Regions from separate parts of the Mesorhizobium sp. BR1-1-4 genome, predicted to be linked through region 1. Evidence: riboswitches for the same ligand, from Rfam matches in the RefSeq annotation. Region 1 holds a riboswitch; each other region holds the start of a gene.

Region 1 (5,459 bases):
CTGCCGGGGCAGGGTTCCAGCAGATCGTCGTCGATGTGTTCGACCATCATCATCAGGGAATAGGTAAGCTCCAGAGCGGGGTCGGCGTCAAAGCATGCGATATCGGCCTTGAATCGTCCCGCAGGCGAGACATCGTCCGAATCGAGGAACGACACGAGCTCCGTTTCCGGCGTGAGCAGTCTGAGACCAGCGTTGCGAGCCCGGGTCACGCCCATGTTCTCTTGCCGGAAAAGACGAATGCAGGGGTTCTCGGCCATCATCGAACGCACGGCCTCCGGCGACCCGTCGGTCGAGCCGTCGTCGATCACGATGATGTCGAGATCGGCGGCATCTTGCTGCCGCACGAGCGAGCGCAGCGCCGAGACGACATAGCGCTCGCGATTGTACACAGGCATGATCACGCTGAGCTTCACCGGGCGTCTCGTGTCAGGAAATCCTCGATCGTGCGGGCGATCTCTGCCGGGTCGATGCCGAGGGACAAACGGAAGCACGGCAGGTGGCGCGTCAATTCGCTGAAGAAGCGAAAGCCGCTTTCGCGCTCGCCCGGCATCTGGGCGATGCCGGACGGCGCCAAGGCAATCATGGCATCCCTGCGCGACACCGGCATAATCGAACTTGCTCCGCCTCCGCTGATATGTGGCACCACCAGCGCGACGATGTCCAGCATGGCGGGCACCGGCCGAGGCGCGATGTCGTGAATATGGAACGTGCGCTTGCCTTGCCAGTTCAGCGGGCCTTGCATGGTTAGCCGCTGCCGCAGGCCCAGCCGGGCGAAACCTTTCGTGTCCTGCTTCAACGTCGAAAAAAGCGGGCGCGCGGTCACGCCGTCGGTGAGATCGATCAGCACATAGTCGTCGCCGACACTGTCGAGCCCGTTAAGCAGGCCGGCGGCGACGGTCCCCGATTTCCCGGCCCCGCCCGAGCCGGCAAGCAGAATACCGTTGCCGTCGATGCCAAGCGTGCCGGCATGCGTCAGCCGCATGCCGCGCGCGGCATATTCCCAGTGCAGGAAGCCACGCAGCGGTGCTCCCGGCTCCCAGGGCGGAAAGGCATCGGCCGAGGCCATCAGCTGCACGCCGACGCGGCGGTGCGGATCGTAGACCTGCCAGAAATCCAGGTCGTGGAAATGGTGCCCGCGCAAACCGGCTTCGGCGAGCTGTTTGGCAAAACCGTGCTCGGTGAAATGGGCATCGCCCCAGTGCGCCGGCTCCGGGATGCCGTCAATGCCGGGATGCGCGATGAAGATGCGACCCGTGGACGGTGCCGGCTGGTCATGCCCGGGCTCGACAAAAGCATGGCCCAATGCATCGGCAAGCACGCCGTGACCGAGATGCACGGTCAGTTCAAGCCAGGGCAGGCGAACCTTTCGCATGGTCGGATAGCACGCGGCCGCGCCTTCAGCGGCGGCGATGAGATACCTGGCGTAATCCGGCAAGGTTTCGAGCGTGACGCGCGGCATCAATCGCCTTCCATCACGCTGCGGCCGCCCCCTCAGGAAGCCTGCTTGACCGCCGGCCAGCCGAGAGGTTCCTCGACCTCGTGGATGGGATCAACGACGATCAGGTCGGCGAGGTCGTCGTGAATGCTCACATTGAGCGGCTCGTTCGTGGCGGCAAGCTCGGCAGGCAAATCGCCCGGCAAAGGCTGCGCCGCCGCGTCCAAGCGCACCAGCAAACCCAATTCGAGTAATTGCGATATGAAGCGTTCGAGTTCGGCCTGGCCTATTGTCGAGCCGCCGGCGCTCAGCCCGACCAGAGCCTGGGCGTCCGCGCCGGATGAAAGCGCCTGCCATACCTTGCTGCCGGAATCGGAAAAGCCGAAATATTTGCCATTGGCAAGATTGAGCACCACGGCCTCGCCATCGAAAGATTCGAAAACGATATCCCGGCTCGCTACCGCATAGGCGTGGGAGTCATGCGTCATTGTTGCCCCGTCCTGCATTTCCTGCCCGCCAGCAGGACCGCTTCCACCAACAACGCCTAAACTTTCAGGTCTTCCTTGGCAAGGTAACCTTTGCCAGCAACGGGGGACCATTTCCGGGTTCAGTCGAAAGCCGGGCGGATCAAGCCTCGATTTCAAGCGGCGACAATGGCTTGGAACAACAGGCCAGGATGAAGCCATCATCGATCTCATGATCGAGGATGCCGCCATTGTGGCTCATCTCGACGCTGCCGGAGACTTTCTTCACTTTGCAAGTTCCGCAAAGGCCGAATTCGCAGGCGGCCGGTATTCGCACGCCCGAGGCGCGCGCCGTCTGCAGCACGGTCTGGCCGCCGACACAGTCGGCGTCGACATCCGAAAGCGCGAAGCGGATCGGCGTCGCGGCTTCGACGCAAATCGCCGCGCCGTCTTCAGCCGGCGAGGCAAACGGCGCCGGGATTTCCTCCGCCGCCGGCGCGGCAAAGCTCTCCTGATGGTATTTTGCCATGTCGAACCCGGCGGCCTCCAGCATGCCGCGCACGGCGCGCATGAAAGGGTCGGGGCCGCAGCAGAAGATTTCGCGTTCGCGGAAATCGGGCGCCAGGAGCGGCAGCCGGATGGCGTCGATGCGGCCCATATGGCCGTACCAGCCCTCGCGGCTCGACCGCTCCTCGATCATGAAGCCGAGCGACAGCCCCGGCATATGGCCGCCGAGCAGTTCGAGTTCCTTGCGAAAGATGATCTCTTCCGGGCGCCGCGCGCAATTGACGAAGCCGACATCGGTCCATGGCGCGCAGTCGTTCAGCCAGCGCAGCATCGACATCATCGGCGTCACGCCCGACCCGGCCGAGATGAACAGGTATTTCGCCGCCGGGTGGCTGTGCAGCGAAAAGTCGCCGCCCGGTCCATAGGCCTTGACGTGCGAGCCGGGCGTCAGGTGATCGAACATCCAGCGTGTGCCGACGCTGCCCGCCTGCGCCTTCACTGTCACCGCGATCGAGAATGGCCGTGACGGCGATGATGACAGCGTGTAGGTGCGCATCAGCGGGCCGTCCGGTGTCGGCAATTCCAGCGTCACGAACTGGCCCGGCTTGTAGCGGAACCAGGTCTGGTTGTCGGAGCGGAAGGTGAAGGTCTTGACGTCGGGCGCCTCGTCGCTGACGCCGGTTACTTCCAGCACCTGCAGCCTGTCGTTCCACGGCGCCATCTGGTCGAGGTGGCGATAGAGGCCAAGATCAGTCATGGCGTTCATCCCTGCATACTTTTCATTTTGGGCATGTCGTGATCCCAAAGCCGCTGCACAGTTTTGGCCGACATGCGCTAGGCGACACTGCGCAGAGCAGGCCGGCCGTCTTCGGAAAGCCGTGGGCCCATAAAGCGCGCGTACCAGTCGACGAACTGGATGACGCCGCCCTCGTGCAGCTCCGAATAGGGACCGGGCTCGTAGGCCGGCGACAGGATGCCGAAGGCGTTTTCCTCGACGATGCGGCGGTCCTGGTCGTTGGTCTCGGTCCAGACATGGGTGAGTTCGGCGAGATCGTAGTCGACGCCTTCCACGGCATCCTTGTGGACCAGCCATTTGGTCGTAACCGCTGTTTCCGTGGCGCTGACCGGCAGCACGCGGAACGTCACCGCATGATCCACGAGGATATGGTTCCAGGTTGTCGGGTAGTGATAGTGCATCAGCGTGCCGATCCGGTCGGCCGAGACGCTGTCGGACAGGTTCTTCTTCACCGCCCGCTTGCCGGTCATCGTGTAGCTCTGGGCATCGCGCAGCAGCGGCGCGCGGGTGGCGCGGTATTGTCCGGCCGGGTCGATGCGAAACTTGCTGGGCAGGCCAACAGCTTCGCACTTCGCCCAGTGGGCCAGCATCTCCGGATCGCTGTCGGCGCCTTGCACGCCGGTCACGGTCGGCGCTTCCGGGAAGGTCTTGCACAGCTCAGGATGGTTGCCCGCGCAATGGTAGCATTCGCGGTTGTTTTCCCAGACCAGCTTCCAGTTGCCCTTCTCGATGATCGTGCTCTCGAAGGCGATCTTGGCCTCGCTCAGCCGGTGCGGCTGGAGATAGGGCTCGATCATCGCCCGCATCGGCGCGAAGTCGGCGGGCTCCTTGGCCAGGCAGATGAAGACATAGCCGGCGACGCTTTCGCAGGCGACCGGCTTGAGCCCGAACTGGCTCTTGTCGAACCCATCGGCCATCTGGCGGGCGAACAGCAGCCGGCCGTCGAGTTCGTAGGTCCACTGGTGATAGGGACACACCAGTTTGGCGGCCATGCCCTTGTCGGTGTTGCAGACGCGGCTGCCGCGATGGCGGCAGGAATTGTGGAAAGCGTTGATCTTGCCCTGCTGATCGCGCACCAGCACGACCGGATAGTCGCCGATCTGCACGGTGATGAAGCTGCCCGGCTTGGGCAACTCGCAATCATGGCCGATGAACAGCCAGTCGCGATACCAGATCAGTTCCATGTCAAGCTTGAAGTAGTCCGGGTCGGTATAGAAGGGCTGTTCCAGCGAAAGGCCCTGTCTGCGGCCGTTCAAAAGCCTCAGCATGTCGTTGCGCGCGTCCATGTCCTGTCCTCATTTTCAAGGACTGAACTGGTGGTGATGGAGGAAGGACTGGGCGCAAGCCGGCGAAAGCCGGACAACACCATCCGCCCCTTGACCGCCCACCGCGATCAGTCGAGTTCTAGCGATCTCGGGCTGGTTTCCGGGCTCTGGAGTTGTCCTGGCGGACCATCGCGACACCTTCCCAAGCTTTCGCCCAGTGGTCTCCCGTTGCGACTTGAACTCCACCACCGTTGCGGGGGCAGCGCCGGAATCTGACCGGCTTCCCAATTCTCCGCTCCGTCGTCACGCAGCGGCACCTGAGATCGCTCGATCTAATCACGACAGGGTTTGCGACATCGGCACGAAAGCGACATCGCATCCATGCGGCGCGACACGTACGCGGGATCGTCCCGGCGCGGTTGCAGCGGGGGAATCGCCTCTTCTCGCCAGGTGCGCGGGCACCGTTTTCGACCCTCAGCGGGCCGGAAAAGGGTTAATGGTTTCGAAAAGTGACTATTAGCAGAGTCTAAAATCGAACCGAACGGTTCGTTTCTGTTGACGGTGCGTGCAGGACGGTGTGAACGCCCAGCCTTCCGACACAGTTGGTGATCGGGGCGTGATCTTATGCAACTATTTGATATCAAACGGAAAAATAAGACATGTAGAAGGCGTTGGTACAATTTCAAGTGGTGGAGTCATGGTCCACGCTGAACAACTTCGTGATTGGAAACGGCAAGGGGGCTCTCCCACATCGGGGCTGTCCGAACGACGCGATTTAATCCCAAGACACGCCGCTAGACGGACGGGAAAAATACTGGAGTACAAAAATGAAAAAGATCATTCTCACTGCCGCCGCCCTTCTGGCTATTTCCGGCAGCGCCTTCGCTAGCAGCGACCATTATGGTTCGAACGCCGCGACCCCCACGGCCACTGTCGACAGCTCCTACACCGCTTCGACCAAGAAGTCGGAGCCGGCTGCCCAGACGCCTGTG
Region 2 (5,459 bases), on a different contig from region 1:
GGCGCGCCGACGACATGCGGCGCGACGATCAGCAAGACGGCGAGGATGGTCAATGGCAGCGATCTGCGAAACACGATCAGGCCTAGGCCGATCGCGGTCGCGGCCGCCGTCGCCGTCCACCAGATCTGGCGCGGCAGAAGATCGGCCGCCGGCATTGCCGGTAGTTCCGGCTGCAGTCCGAGACCCGGTGCCAGTGTGAACACGGCAAAGCCGGCCAGGCCCCAGAACACACCCTGGCGCCAGTTGCCGACGCCGCCGAAGAACTCGGAAACCGCGACCAGGACCAGTGCGAAGCCGATGCCGGTGACGATATTGGCAACCACGCTAAAGGCGAAACGCTCGAAACCGTCGGCCGGCGCCCAGCCTTCGTCTTCCTCCGCCGGTGTCACGGCATCGGTGCCCGCGGGCGCGGCAGAGCTCATGGCATTCCCAGCGGGCGCCACCGTGCTCATGGCATCATTGGTCGCCGCTGGTGCGGCCGCGTGATCATGGTGGTGGCCGCCGCCGGCCTTTTCGTAGACTTCCGCCTTGAGGATCAGCGGCACGGTGGCATAGGCCTGCATGCAGGCGAGAACGACACCGGCCACGAGCCCCGCGATCGCCGCGACGAACACGACGTTGCGAAACAGATTCATGATGTCGGATCCTCGTTAGTGGCAGGGAAACGCCATCGAGTGGCGATAGTCGTGGGCAGCATTGTGGACCGCATCGATATGCGAGAAGCCGACAAAGCCGACGACGAAGATGCCGAGCAGCGCCGCGAGCGCGAGCTGCATGAAGCGCGACTGCGAGGAGACGGAGGCGCCGAGGGAGACGGAAGCGGTAGTCATGTCTTGTCCTTTCGCCCTCCACCCGAGGGCATCGAAGTCAGTTTCCTGTCGCCGGCAGGTCTCCTGGCTCGCGGATAAGCGCCCTTCCCCACCTTCCCGAAGAAAAATCTTCAGTGGCATATGGAGAGGACTACCGCACACAGTTGCGGGGGCAGCCACGGCATTGGGCAGGAATTCCTGCCCGCACCGCATTCCCTCTTGGCTCCAAAAAGGAACCGACGACATCGGGGACTATAGGGAAATTCGCCGCGCCCGGCAAACCAAATTCCGACAGCCGCCAGCGCAGGAGCGCCGTATCGGCGAAGCTGCCCTCATCCCGTCCCGATTGACAAACTTCATGGCCGGGTGTCGGCTGGCACCCCTCACGGGAAGCCAGCCATGCAGCCCAATGCCAGCGAGCGCGAGCCCTACAACGGCCTGACTCGAACGGAGCCGACGCTGCCCTCGTCGGCCTATTGGGACCAGGACAACTATCAGCGCGATCTCGACGCCATCTGGTACAGGAACTGGCTGCTCGTCTGCCGCGAGGCCGACCTTGCCCAGCCTTTGGCGTTCCGCACCTTCCGCGTCGGTACGCAGGAAATCCTCCTGCTGCGCGACGACACCGGCGAGTTGCATGCCTTCCACAACACCTGCCGGCATCGCGGCTCGCAGCTTTGCCAGGAAAGCCAGGGCCGGCTGAAGGCGCGGCTGATCACCTGCCCGTATCACGCCTGGTCCTATTCGCTGCGTGGCGATCTGGTGCGCGTGCCGTCGAAATCGCTGCCTGACGGCTTCGACAAGGCCGATCACCCGCTTTATCGCGTCGCGCTCTCGGTGTGGCGGGGCTTCGTCTTCGTCAATCTTGCGGAAGATGCCGCCAGCTCGGCGCAATCCTCCTTCGACCCGGCCTCCGGCGACTTCGACAACTGGCCGCTGGAAACGCTGGTATCAGGGCACGTGCTGCGCAAGGTGATGAACTGCAACTGGAAGATTTTTTGGGAAAATTTCAACGAGTGCCTGCACTGCCCGGGCGTCCACAAGGACCTGTCGCGGCTGGTGCCGATCTATGGCCGCGGCCTGATGAGCCGGCATGACGATCCCGAATGGCTCCGTCACGCCGACAATGACGCGCCGGAATTTTCCGGCGGCCTGCGCACCGGGGCTGAGACATGGTCGCGTGATGGGCAGGCGCACGGGCCGGTCTTCCCGGGCTTGACGCCGGCGGAACGAACCGCCGGTCAGACTTACGCCACCAACCTGCCGTCGATGTTCATTGTCGGCCATGTCGACTATGTCAGGACCGTGCGGCTTACGCCGCTCGGTCCCGAACAGACCGAATTGACCGCGGAATGGCTGTTCGCGCCCGAGGCGCTCGCCGAGACCGACATCGACAACATCGTTGCCTTCGGCACACAGGTGCTGGAGGAGGACGCGGCAATCTGCGAGGTCAACCAGAAGGGCCTCCGCTCGATGCGTCATACAGCTGGCGTGCTGATGCCCGAGGAGTACGACCTGCACCGTTTTCACAACTGGGTGCGCGAACGGCACGCTGCGCGCTCACCCGAGGCCTGAAGATTACAGCGACTTCGGCAGATATCGCCAGGTCATGAAGCCGCAAAAGGCTGCCAGTAGCCCAAGCGTGACGAACACCGAGCCCAGGCCGAAGAAGGCCAGCACCACCGAATAGACCAGCGGCGGCGTCAGTTCGGAAAAATCGAGATAGGTGCGGTAGACCGCCGCCATCTGCGCGCGCTCATAAGAGCGCACCGAGCGCATGAAGGCGGTCGAACCCAGCGCGTCGAGCGCGATGGTGAAGAAGGCGCCGCACAGCAGGAAGGCACCGGTGAGCAACGGCACGGTTTCGCCCACGGCACCGGCCGCCAGCAGCGTCGCCGACATGGCGAAATAGGCAAAAGTCATGGTCCTGCGGCCGCCGAAGCGTTTCCCCGCCTTGCCCCAGAAGATCGCCATGAACAGCAGCGCGTTGCCGGCCGAGACCAGCAGGCCGCCGGCCAATTCACCCTCGCCGGTGATGACCATGAACAGCGGTCCATAGACGAAGAAGGTCGTCCAGAAGCAGGAACGGCCGAAGGCTATCAGCCAGGCCAATCTCAGCCTCGGCTGGGCGACGAAGCGGCCGATATTGGCGAGCGGATTGGCCGGTCGTGTCTTGCCCGGGCGGATCGACTGGTTGTCGCTCAGCCGATAGGTCCAGAACAGCGCCAGCAAGGCCATGGCGAACACCGCCACCGCGCCATGCGCGGCACAAATGCCGAAGCGCGTATAGAGAAAAATGCCGAGCGTCGGCCCGCAGGTCCAGGCAACCATCGACCACGCCATGCGCAGCGATTCGGCCTGCATGAAATCGGTCTTGCGGATGTGATCCATGATGTAGAGGTTGAGCGTGATCGACAGCGCGCTGGCACCCATCACCCGGCACAGCATCCCGGCCAGTTGCCCGGCGAGCGTATGGGTGACGAAGAACAGCGAGCCGATAGCGAGCAGGCAGGCGCCCGCCGTGTAGACCCAGCGCCGCGCGAAGCGGCGGATCAGCATCGGCATGAATAAGGTCACCGACAGGCCGAGCAGGGACACGGCGGTGTAAAGGATGGAGACGATCTGCTCGTTGTGGAGAATCTCGTAGGCCTGGATCGGTATGACGCTCGACACCATGGCGCGGGCGAAGGATTCGACCGCGTAAAGCGAGGCGAAGGTGCGCGCATCCGCGGCCTTGAGGGCCGGAAGCCAGATCGGATGACGAACATGGGTGGACATTGCTTCCCCAAAGCAGAATCGCGGCGTCAAATCTGCCGTGGACATTTCAGGCCCATTAAGAGGAAACCGACGCACATCCGGCAAAAAGCGAAGCCGGTCAAAGGCTTTTCCGCGCTGGCCCAACCCGGCGGCTGGCGCGGACCCCGCCGCGCGGTGCAGGCCAAGGCGCCCGGTCTTCTTCTATCCGGTGCAACCGTGATAGTCGTCGTGGAGGGGCTGAATCAGATCGCGAGACCATGAGCATCCACACGCCGACCGTACCCGTCCCGCAGCCATCGAAGCGCATCGTCGCCATCGATATTTTGCGTGGCATCGCGCTGATCGCGATGGCGAGCTACCACTTCACCTGGGACCTGGAATTCTTCGGTTACACCGATCCCGGCCTCACCGCCTTCGGCTGGTGGAAGTTCTACGCCCGCTGCATTGCATCGACCTTCCTGTTCCTGGTTGGCGTCAGCCTCTATCTCGCCCATGGCCGGCAGATCCGCTGGAACGGCTTCTGGAGGCGGTTCGCCATGGTCGCCGGCTCGGCGGTCGCCATTTCGGTCGTCACCCGCGTCGCCACGCCCGACGGGTTCATCTTCTTCGGCATCCTGCACGAGATCGCGCTCGCCAGCCTGCTCGGCCTCGCCTTCCTGCGCTTGCCGGCATTGCTGACGCTTGCCGTCGCCGCGCTCGTCATCGCGGCACCAGTCTACCTGCGCTTCGAGGCTCTCGATCATCCCTGGCTCTGGTGGATCGGCCTGTCGGCGATCAATCCGCGCTCCAACGACTACGTTCCGCTGTTCCCCTGGTTCGGCGCCGTGCTTACGGGCATTGCGGTGGCGAAATTCGCCTCCACCTCCGGCATAAGGGCACGCCTGGCGAACCTGGCGCCCGGACGCTGGTCCAACCCGCTGGTCTTCATCGGCCGCCACAGCCTGGCTTTCTACCTGATCCACCAGCCGCTGCTGATCGGCTGCGTCTGGCTGTTCTCGCAAGTGATGCCGGCGCAGGTCGAAACCCCGCAGGTCAATTTCCTGAAAACCTGCCAGCGATCGTGCGAGCAGATGCGCAACGCAACCTTCTGTTCGAGCTATTGCGGCTGCATGCTCGAAACGCTCGAAGGTGAAGCCTCTCTTGATCGGCTCTTCAACAACGACCAGACTGCGGACTTCAGGGCGCATCTGTCCGATCTTGCCGCAACGTGCACCGCCAAGACCGACGACAAGATGACGGAGGGAGGGACACAATGATCGGGCCAAAACCTGGGATCGAACCGAAGCCTGGGACCGGGCCGAAGCCTGGGCTGGTACCGTGGCCGCCGGTGATCTACGCCGCCGCCATCCTCATCAGTGTCGTGCTCGGCCTCTACATCCCGCTGCCCTGGATCGGCGATCTCCTTGGCGACATCCTGTTCGCCGCCGGCTGGGTGGCATTGTTCGCCGTGGCCGTACTCTGGTTCACAGCGATCCGCACCATGATACGGGCCAGGACCACGCTCAATCCCAACGCCGTGCCCGATCATCTCGTCACGACCGGCCCCTTCGGCGTCAGCCGCAATCCGATGTACCTGGCCAACACGCTGCTGTTGATCGGCGTCGCCTTCGTCTCGGGCATCGCCTGGTTCTTCCTGCTTGCCTTCGTCGCCGCCTTCGTCACCCAGAAGGTCGCGATCGAGGGCGAGGAAAAGATATTGGCGGCGAAATTCGGCAAGAAATACCGCGACTATGCAAAAAGAGTCCGGCGCTGGATTTGAGCAGGGCTACGTGTTGACGCCGAGCTCGACCAGCCGCTCGACGCAAGACTCCTCGGCCTGGTCGAGTTCGGCCAGTGTCTCCTCGAGGTCGCGACGTTTCTGCCTGAGGTCTTCGCGCTTTTCCTCGATGCGTT
Region 3 (5,459 bases), on a different contig from region 1:
CGGCAATGTCGGCGCCTCCGATTTCGTCCGCCCTGGCCACATCTTCCCGCTCATCGCGCGCGAGGGCGGTGTCTTGATGCGCTCGGGTCATACCGAGGCGGCGGTCGATTTGTGCAAGCTCGCCGGCCTGCCGCCGATCGGCGTGATCTCGGAACTGGTCAACGACGACGGCACCGTCAAGCGCGGCCCGCAGGTCGCGGCATTCGCGGAGGAGCATGGCCTCAAGCAGGTATCGGTTGCCGACCTCATCGCTTACCGGCAGCGCAAGGAGACCCTGGTCGAGCGCGTCGCCTGCTCCGACATCGAGACGCTGGGTGGCAAGGCCCAGGTCTTCACCTACACGCTGCCCTGGGACACGATGCATCACGTCGCCATCGTCTTCGGCGACATCCGCGACGGCGAGGAGGTGCCGGTGCGGCTGCATTCGGAGGATGTGGTGACCGACGTGTTCGGCACCAGCCACCGGCTCGACGGCATCATGAAGGCGATGGGTGAGCGCAAGCGCGGCGTCATCGTCTATCTCAGGGAAGGCTCGGTCGGCGTTGCCCACCAGGAGCGCAACCGGCCGGCGCCAGGCGACCGCGAGGACCATGAAGAGGCGCGCCGGCGCGAGAGCGAATGGCGCGAGATCGGCCTTGGCGCCCAGATCCTGAAGGACCTCGGCATTTCATCCATCAACCTGATTGCCTCACGCGAACGCCACTATGTCGGCCTCGAGGGTTTTGGCATTCACATCGCCAAGACAGAGATCCTCTGATCTCGACAAACCCTGCCTGTCACTCGGCCGGGATTGCCGCCTCGCATCCTTCCAACTCGCATTCGTGGGTGGCGAGGCTGCGCTGGCCGAGCAGCACCGTGATCAGCGCGATAGCGCCTGACGTCACCGAGACCCAGAATCCGTTCTGGGCGCCGAATGCATCCACCACGGCGCCAGCGGCGAAGGAGCCCAGCGCCATGCCGATGCCGATCCCGGTGGTTACCCAGGTGATGCCTTCGGTCAGCATCGCTTCCGGGACATGCCGCTCGATCAGGCCGAAGGCGGTGATGAAGGTCGGCGAGATCGCCACGCCACTGATGAAGACAGTCAGCGCGAGCGCTGGCACGGTGCTGGCGGTAAGCGGCAGCAGTGTGCCGAGCGCGACCAAGGCAACCGCGATGGCGAGCTGGCGCTGCAGCGGTGCTTTCAGGTTGAGCGCGCCGATGATGATGCCGAGCACGAAGGAGCCCAGCGCATAGACGCCGATGACGAGACTGGCAGTGCCCGGCTGGCCGAGTTCCTTGGTGATCGCCACCGTGCTCACCTCCGTCGTCGCGAAGGTCGCGCCGATGAAGATCATGGCGAAGGTGATGATCTGAACCGGCCCCAGGCGGATTGCCGAGCCGCTGGAGCCATGGTCCACCGGCCGCACTTGCGGCTCGGTCGAACGCTGCAGAATGAAGGCTGTCGAGCCCAAGGCGAGGAACAGCGTGCTGACGGCAACGCCCGCTTCCGGGAACAGCGCGGCGCTGAGGCCCACAGATAGCGATGCGCCGGCGATATAGACCAGTTCGTCCGCCGCCGACTCGAAGGCGAAGGCGGTGTTCATCTCGGACCGGCCCCGGAAAATCTCGGTCCAGCGCGCCCGCACCATGGCCGGCATGCTTGGCATCGCCGCGGCCAGCAGCGCCGACGCGAACAGCGTCCATACCGGCCAGTCTTGATTGGCAGATGCGATCAGGGCCGCGAATGCGAGCACGGAGATGATGGTGGTGGGTACGACAACCCGCGTCTGGCCGAGGCGGTCGACCAACCTCGATATCTGCGGCGCCAGGAAGGCATTGGCCAAGGCGAATGTCGCCGAAACCGCACCCGCCACCCAGTATTCGCCACGCGTCTGCGACAGCATCGCCACGATGCCGATCGGGGCCATGGCGATCGGCAGGCGCGCCATGAAGCCGGCGGCGGCAAAGCCCCTGGCTCCGGGAGCGCGAAAGATTTCCGAATAGGGGTTTTGCATGATCCTGTTCCTCGACAAGGGGCGATTCAACAATTACATACGAGACGTATAAGTGTTAAATAGAGCATACGTCGCGTATGTCAATTGGCATACGGAGCGTATGTAAGTAAGGCCAGAAGCATGCATCGACCGCGTAAGGAGATGATCGCCGAGACACGCGCCAAGCTGATCGCCGCGGCGCGCCAGGCTTTCGGCACCATCGGCTATGCCGAAGCGTCGATGGATGATTTCACCGCGTCGGCCGGGCTGACGCGCGGCGCCCTTTATCATCACTTCGGCGACAAGAAGGGACTGCTTGAGGCGGTTATCGCCGAAATCGACGCGGAAATGGCGGCCCGGGTGAATGAGGTCGCGTCGCGGGCGCCGACCCGCTGGCAGCATTTCGTCGACGAATGCACCACCTATATCGAAATGGCGCTGGAGCCGGAAATCCAGCGCATCATGTTCCGGGATGGTCCGGCTGTGCTGGGCGATCCGGCACTGTGGTCGAATGCCAATGCCTGCGTCGGTTCAATGACCGATCATCTGACAGCGCTGCAGCGGGAAGGGGTGGTCGTCCCCGACGTCGACCCGGAGTCGGCAGCGCGGCTGATCAATGGGGCGAGCAGCCAGGCCGCGCAGCGCATCGCCAATTCGCAAGATCCCGAAGCGACATCGAAGATGGTGGTGGCCGCGTTCAAGCAATTGCTCGAAGGCCTGCTGAAAAAGCCGGAAGCGCTTTCAAGATGAACCACCATGGCAGTCCCGCCACTGCCTGCAATTGACAATAGCCGGTTTGAGCGCATCCTCCGCAGCCATCTCTGAGGGGAGATTCGGGGCATGTGGGATTTCGATATCGGCAGGTCGGTGTCCATCATGATGCGGACCTGGCCTTTCATTGTCTTTCGCATGATCGTCTATTTCGGCATCACGCTGGCCTACATCGTGGCCACCGGCACCGGCGCCTCCGTCGGCTATGGCGTCGGCCATATTTCTACCGATCCCGACGGACCATTGTCTTTTGCGATGTGGGGCGGCGTGGTCGGTTTCGGCATCGTCTCGATCGCCGTCTACTGGATCCGCGAATACATTCTCTACGTCGTCAAGGCGGGCCATATCGCCGTCATGGTGCATCTGATCGACGGCAATGATATTCCCGACGGCCAGAACCAGATCGCCTACGCGAAAGAAGTCGTGACCGAGCGTTTTGCCGAGGCCAACATCCTTTTCGTCGTCGACCAATTGGTCAAGGGCGCCATACGCGCCATCACCGGCCTGCTCGGCGGCATCGCGGCCTTCCTGCCCATTCCTGGCCTGAGCGGCCTGGTTTCGTTCCTCAACACGGTGATTCGCCTGTCGCTGACCTATGTCGACGAGATCATTCTCGGCTACAACATCCGCATCAGTTCGTCCTCGCCGTTCGAAACCGCGCGCCAAGGCGTTGTGCTCTACGCCCAGAACGGCAAGACCATGGTCAAGAATGCCGTCTGGCTAGGGGTCATCATGTGGGGCGTGTCGTTCGTGATTTTCCTGCTGATGCTGGCTCCGGCAGCCGCTATTCTTTACGTCATGCCCGGGCAGCTCGCCGGCTGGGCTTTCGTGCTGGCAATCGTCTTTGCCTGGGCTTTCAAGGCGGCCTTCATTGAGCCGTTCGCCATTGCCTGCCTGATGCAGGTCTATTTCAAGACCATCGAAGGTCAGGTGCCCGATGCCGCCTGGGACGCCAGGCTGGCCGAAGCCTCGTCGAAGTTCAGGGAACTCAAGGACAAGGCACTGGCTTCTTTCGGTGGCTCACGGTGGGGCACTGCCGGCGCGACGAGCTGATCAACCGGCCTCGCCGGCGCACCGGCGACGGTGCCGAGGCGCGCCACTGCTGATTTGAGCGGCGCTTCGCCTTGCGCGCGAAAAGTCTCGCTCATGATAAGCTCGGGCAACGGCAGCCGCCGGCCCCAGCCGTGTGTTTCGAGATCCGGCTTCGGTGCGAACTCGGAAACACGGCCGACGCAGAGATAGGCGATCGGTGTCACCTGGTCGGGAATGGCCAGCAAGCTTTTCAGCGCTTGCGCCTCGATGATGCTGACCCAGCCGACGCCAACGCCTTCGGCGCGTGCCGCCAGCCAGAAATTCTGCACCGCGCAGACCGTGCTGTAGAGATCCATCTCCGGATTGTGCCAGCGCCCCAGCGGCGAGCCTTTCGAGCGTTCGCGGTCGCAGGTGATGCAGATGTTGAGAGCGCTTTCGCAAATGCCTTCGAGCTTGAGCTTGCGGTAGAGCGCCTGCCGTTCTGCCTCGATTTCAGGCAGTTCCCCTTCTCGCGCGGCCAGGAACAGGTCGCGCACTTCCGCCCGCCGCGCGGCATCGCGAATGATAATGAAATTCCAGGGTTGCATGAAGCCGACCGACGGCGCGTGATGGGCGGCAAGCAGCAGCCGCGCCAGCACCTCGTCGTCGATCGCCTCCGATGTAAAATGGCTGCGGACGTCGCGCCGCGTGAAGATGGCGCGGTAAACAGCGTCGCGCGCAATCTGGTCAAATCCATCGCCCATTGGAGCGGTCATAGCTTCCGGCATCGCTTGTCCCCTTGCGATTGCAATCGATGTCATCCGCCTGACCATGCGGATGACGATGCCTGCCAGGCCGGTCTTCTGGCTCGGGATCAACCCGCGTCCGGTGCCTTCCCGTCATCGACAGTGGCATTTACCGGCGCGGTCCCCCTCACAGCGTTGGGCACGCCACGGAGTTCAACCGTGTTCCCGATTCTCCCGCCAGAGCATTTGCAGCCAAGTGGAATCACTTGGCGTCGCAAAATGCGGCTAAAACAAACAGCCCGGCGGGCACCAGGCAGTGGTTGCGACCTTACGCCGAAGGGCCGGCGCCGCCAATGCCCGCAGCGACATCAATGGACGCAGGTTCGATTTTCCCCAGCGATCAAGCCGCGACGCATGGCCATCACGGCGCAGGGGCACTAGATAGGGGGCATGGCCACCCGTCTCTACACGCACCCGATCTTTCTCGAACACATCACGCCGCCCGGTCACCCCGAGCGGCCCGACCGCCTGCGCGCCATCGAGCGCGTGCTCGACGACGAAGCTTTTGCCACGCTTGACCGCGTCGAGGCACCGCAAGGCGACGAGGCGACCATCCTCTACGCGCATCCCGCCGATTTCGTCGCGCGTGTCCGCGCCGCCGTCCCCGACGAAGGCATTGCCCGCATCGACGCAGACACCACTGCCAGCCCGAAAAGCTGGCAGGCGGTGATTACGGCGATCGGTGCCGCCAATGCCGCCGTCGACGACGTCTTTGCGGGCCGCGCCGACAACGTCTTCGTCGCCGCCCGCCCGCCCGGCCACCATGCCGAAAAGACCACGGCCATGGGCTTCTGCTTCTTCAACACGGCGGCAATCGCAGCGCGCCATGCGCAGAGGAAGCATGGCGCCGAGCGTGTCGCGGTCGTCGACTGGGACGTGCATCACGGCAACGGCA

Evidence for each region. Region 1 has a riboswitch for cobalamin ahead of LB571_RS22650 (aromatic ring-hydroxylating oxygenase subunit alpha). Riboswitches for the same ligand answer to the same signal wherever they lie in the genome.
Region 2: another riboswitch for cobalamin. It lies ahead of LB571_RS13290 (CbtB domain-containing protein); the one in region 1 lies ahead of LB571_RS22650 (aromatic ring-hydroxylating oxygenase subunit alpha).
Region 3: another riboswitch for cobalamin. It lies ahead of bluB (5,6-dimethylbenzimidazole synthase); the one in region 1 lies ahead of LB571_RS22650 (aromatic ring-hydroxylating oxygenase subunit alpha).

Annotation. Positions count from the first base shown of each region.
Region 1 is NZ_JAIUIB010000010.1:260,268-265,726, forward strand. It holds gene LB571_RS22630 (glycosyltransferase family 2 protein) at 1-413, opposite strand, end outside; gene LB571_RS22635 (serine kinase) at 410-1,459, opposite strand; gene LB571_RS22640 (PqqD family protein) at 1,492-2,121, opposite strand; gene LB571_RS22645 (hybrid-cluster NAD(P)-dependent oxidoreductase) at 2,063-3,163, opposite strand; gene LB571_RS22650 (aromatic ring-hydroxylating oxygenase subunit alpha) at 3,241-4,488, opposite strand; cobalamin riboswitch at 4,601-4,803, opposite strand; gene LB571_RS22655 (DUF680 domain-containing protein) at 5,295-5,459, shown strand, end outside.
Region 2 is NZ_JAIUIB010000005.1:312,408-317,866, reverse strand. It holds gene LB571_RS13295 (CbtA family protein) at 1-635, opposite strand, end outside; gene LB571_RS13290 (CbtB domain-containing protein) at 651-830, opposite strand; cobalamin riboswitch at 866-1,065, opposite strand; gene LB571_RS13285 (aromatic ring-hydroxylating oxygenase subunit alpha) at 1,209-2,384, shown strand; gene LB571_RS13280 (MFS transporter) at 2,388-3,587, opposite strand; gene LB571_RS13275 (heparan-alpha-glucosaminide N-acetyltransferase) at 3,824-4,822, shown strand; gene LB571_RS13270 (methyltransferase family protein) at 4,819-5,325, shown strand; gene LB571_RS13265 (MerR family transcriptional regulator) at 5,332-5,459, opposite strand, start outside.
Region 3 is NZ_JAIUIB010000006.1:403,846-409,304, forward strand. It holds gene ribB (3,4-dihydroxy-2-butanone-4-phosphate synthase) at 1-757, shown strand, start outside; gene LB571_RS16055 (MFS transporter) at 777-1,997, opposite strand; gene LB571_RS16060 (TetR/AcrR family transcriptional regulator) at 2,118-2,726, shown strand; gene LB571_RS16065 (hypothetical protein) at 2,817-3,800, shown strand; partial or broken gene bluB (5,6-dimethylbenzimidazole synthase) at 3,917-4,591, opposite strand; cobalamin riboswitch at 4,594-4,776, opposite strand; gene LB571_RS16075 (histone deacetylase family protein) at 4,955-5,459, shown strand, end outside.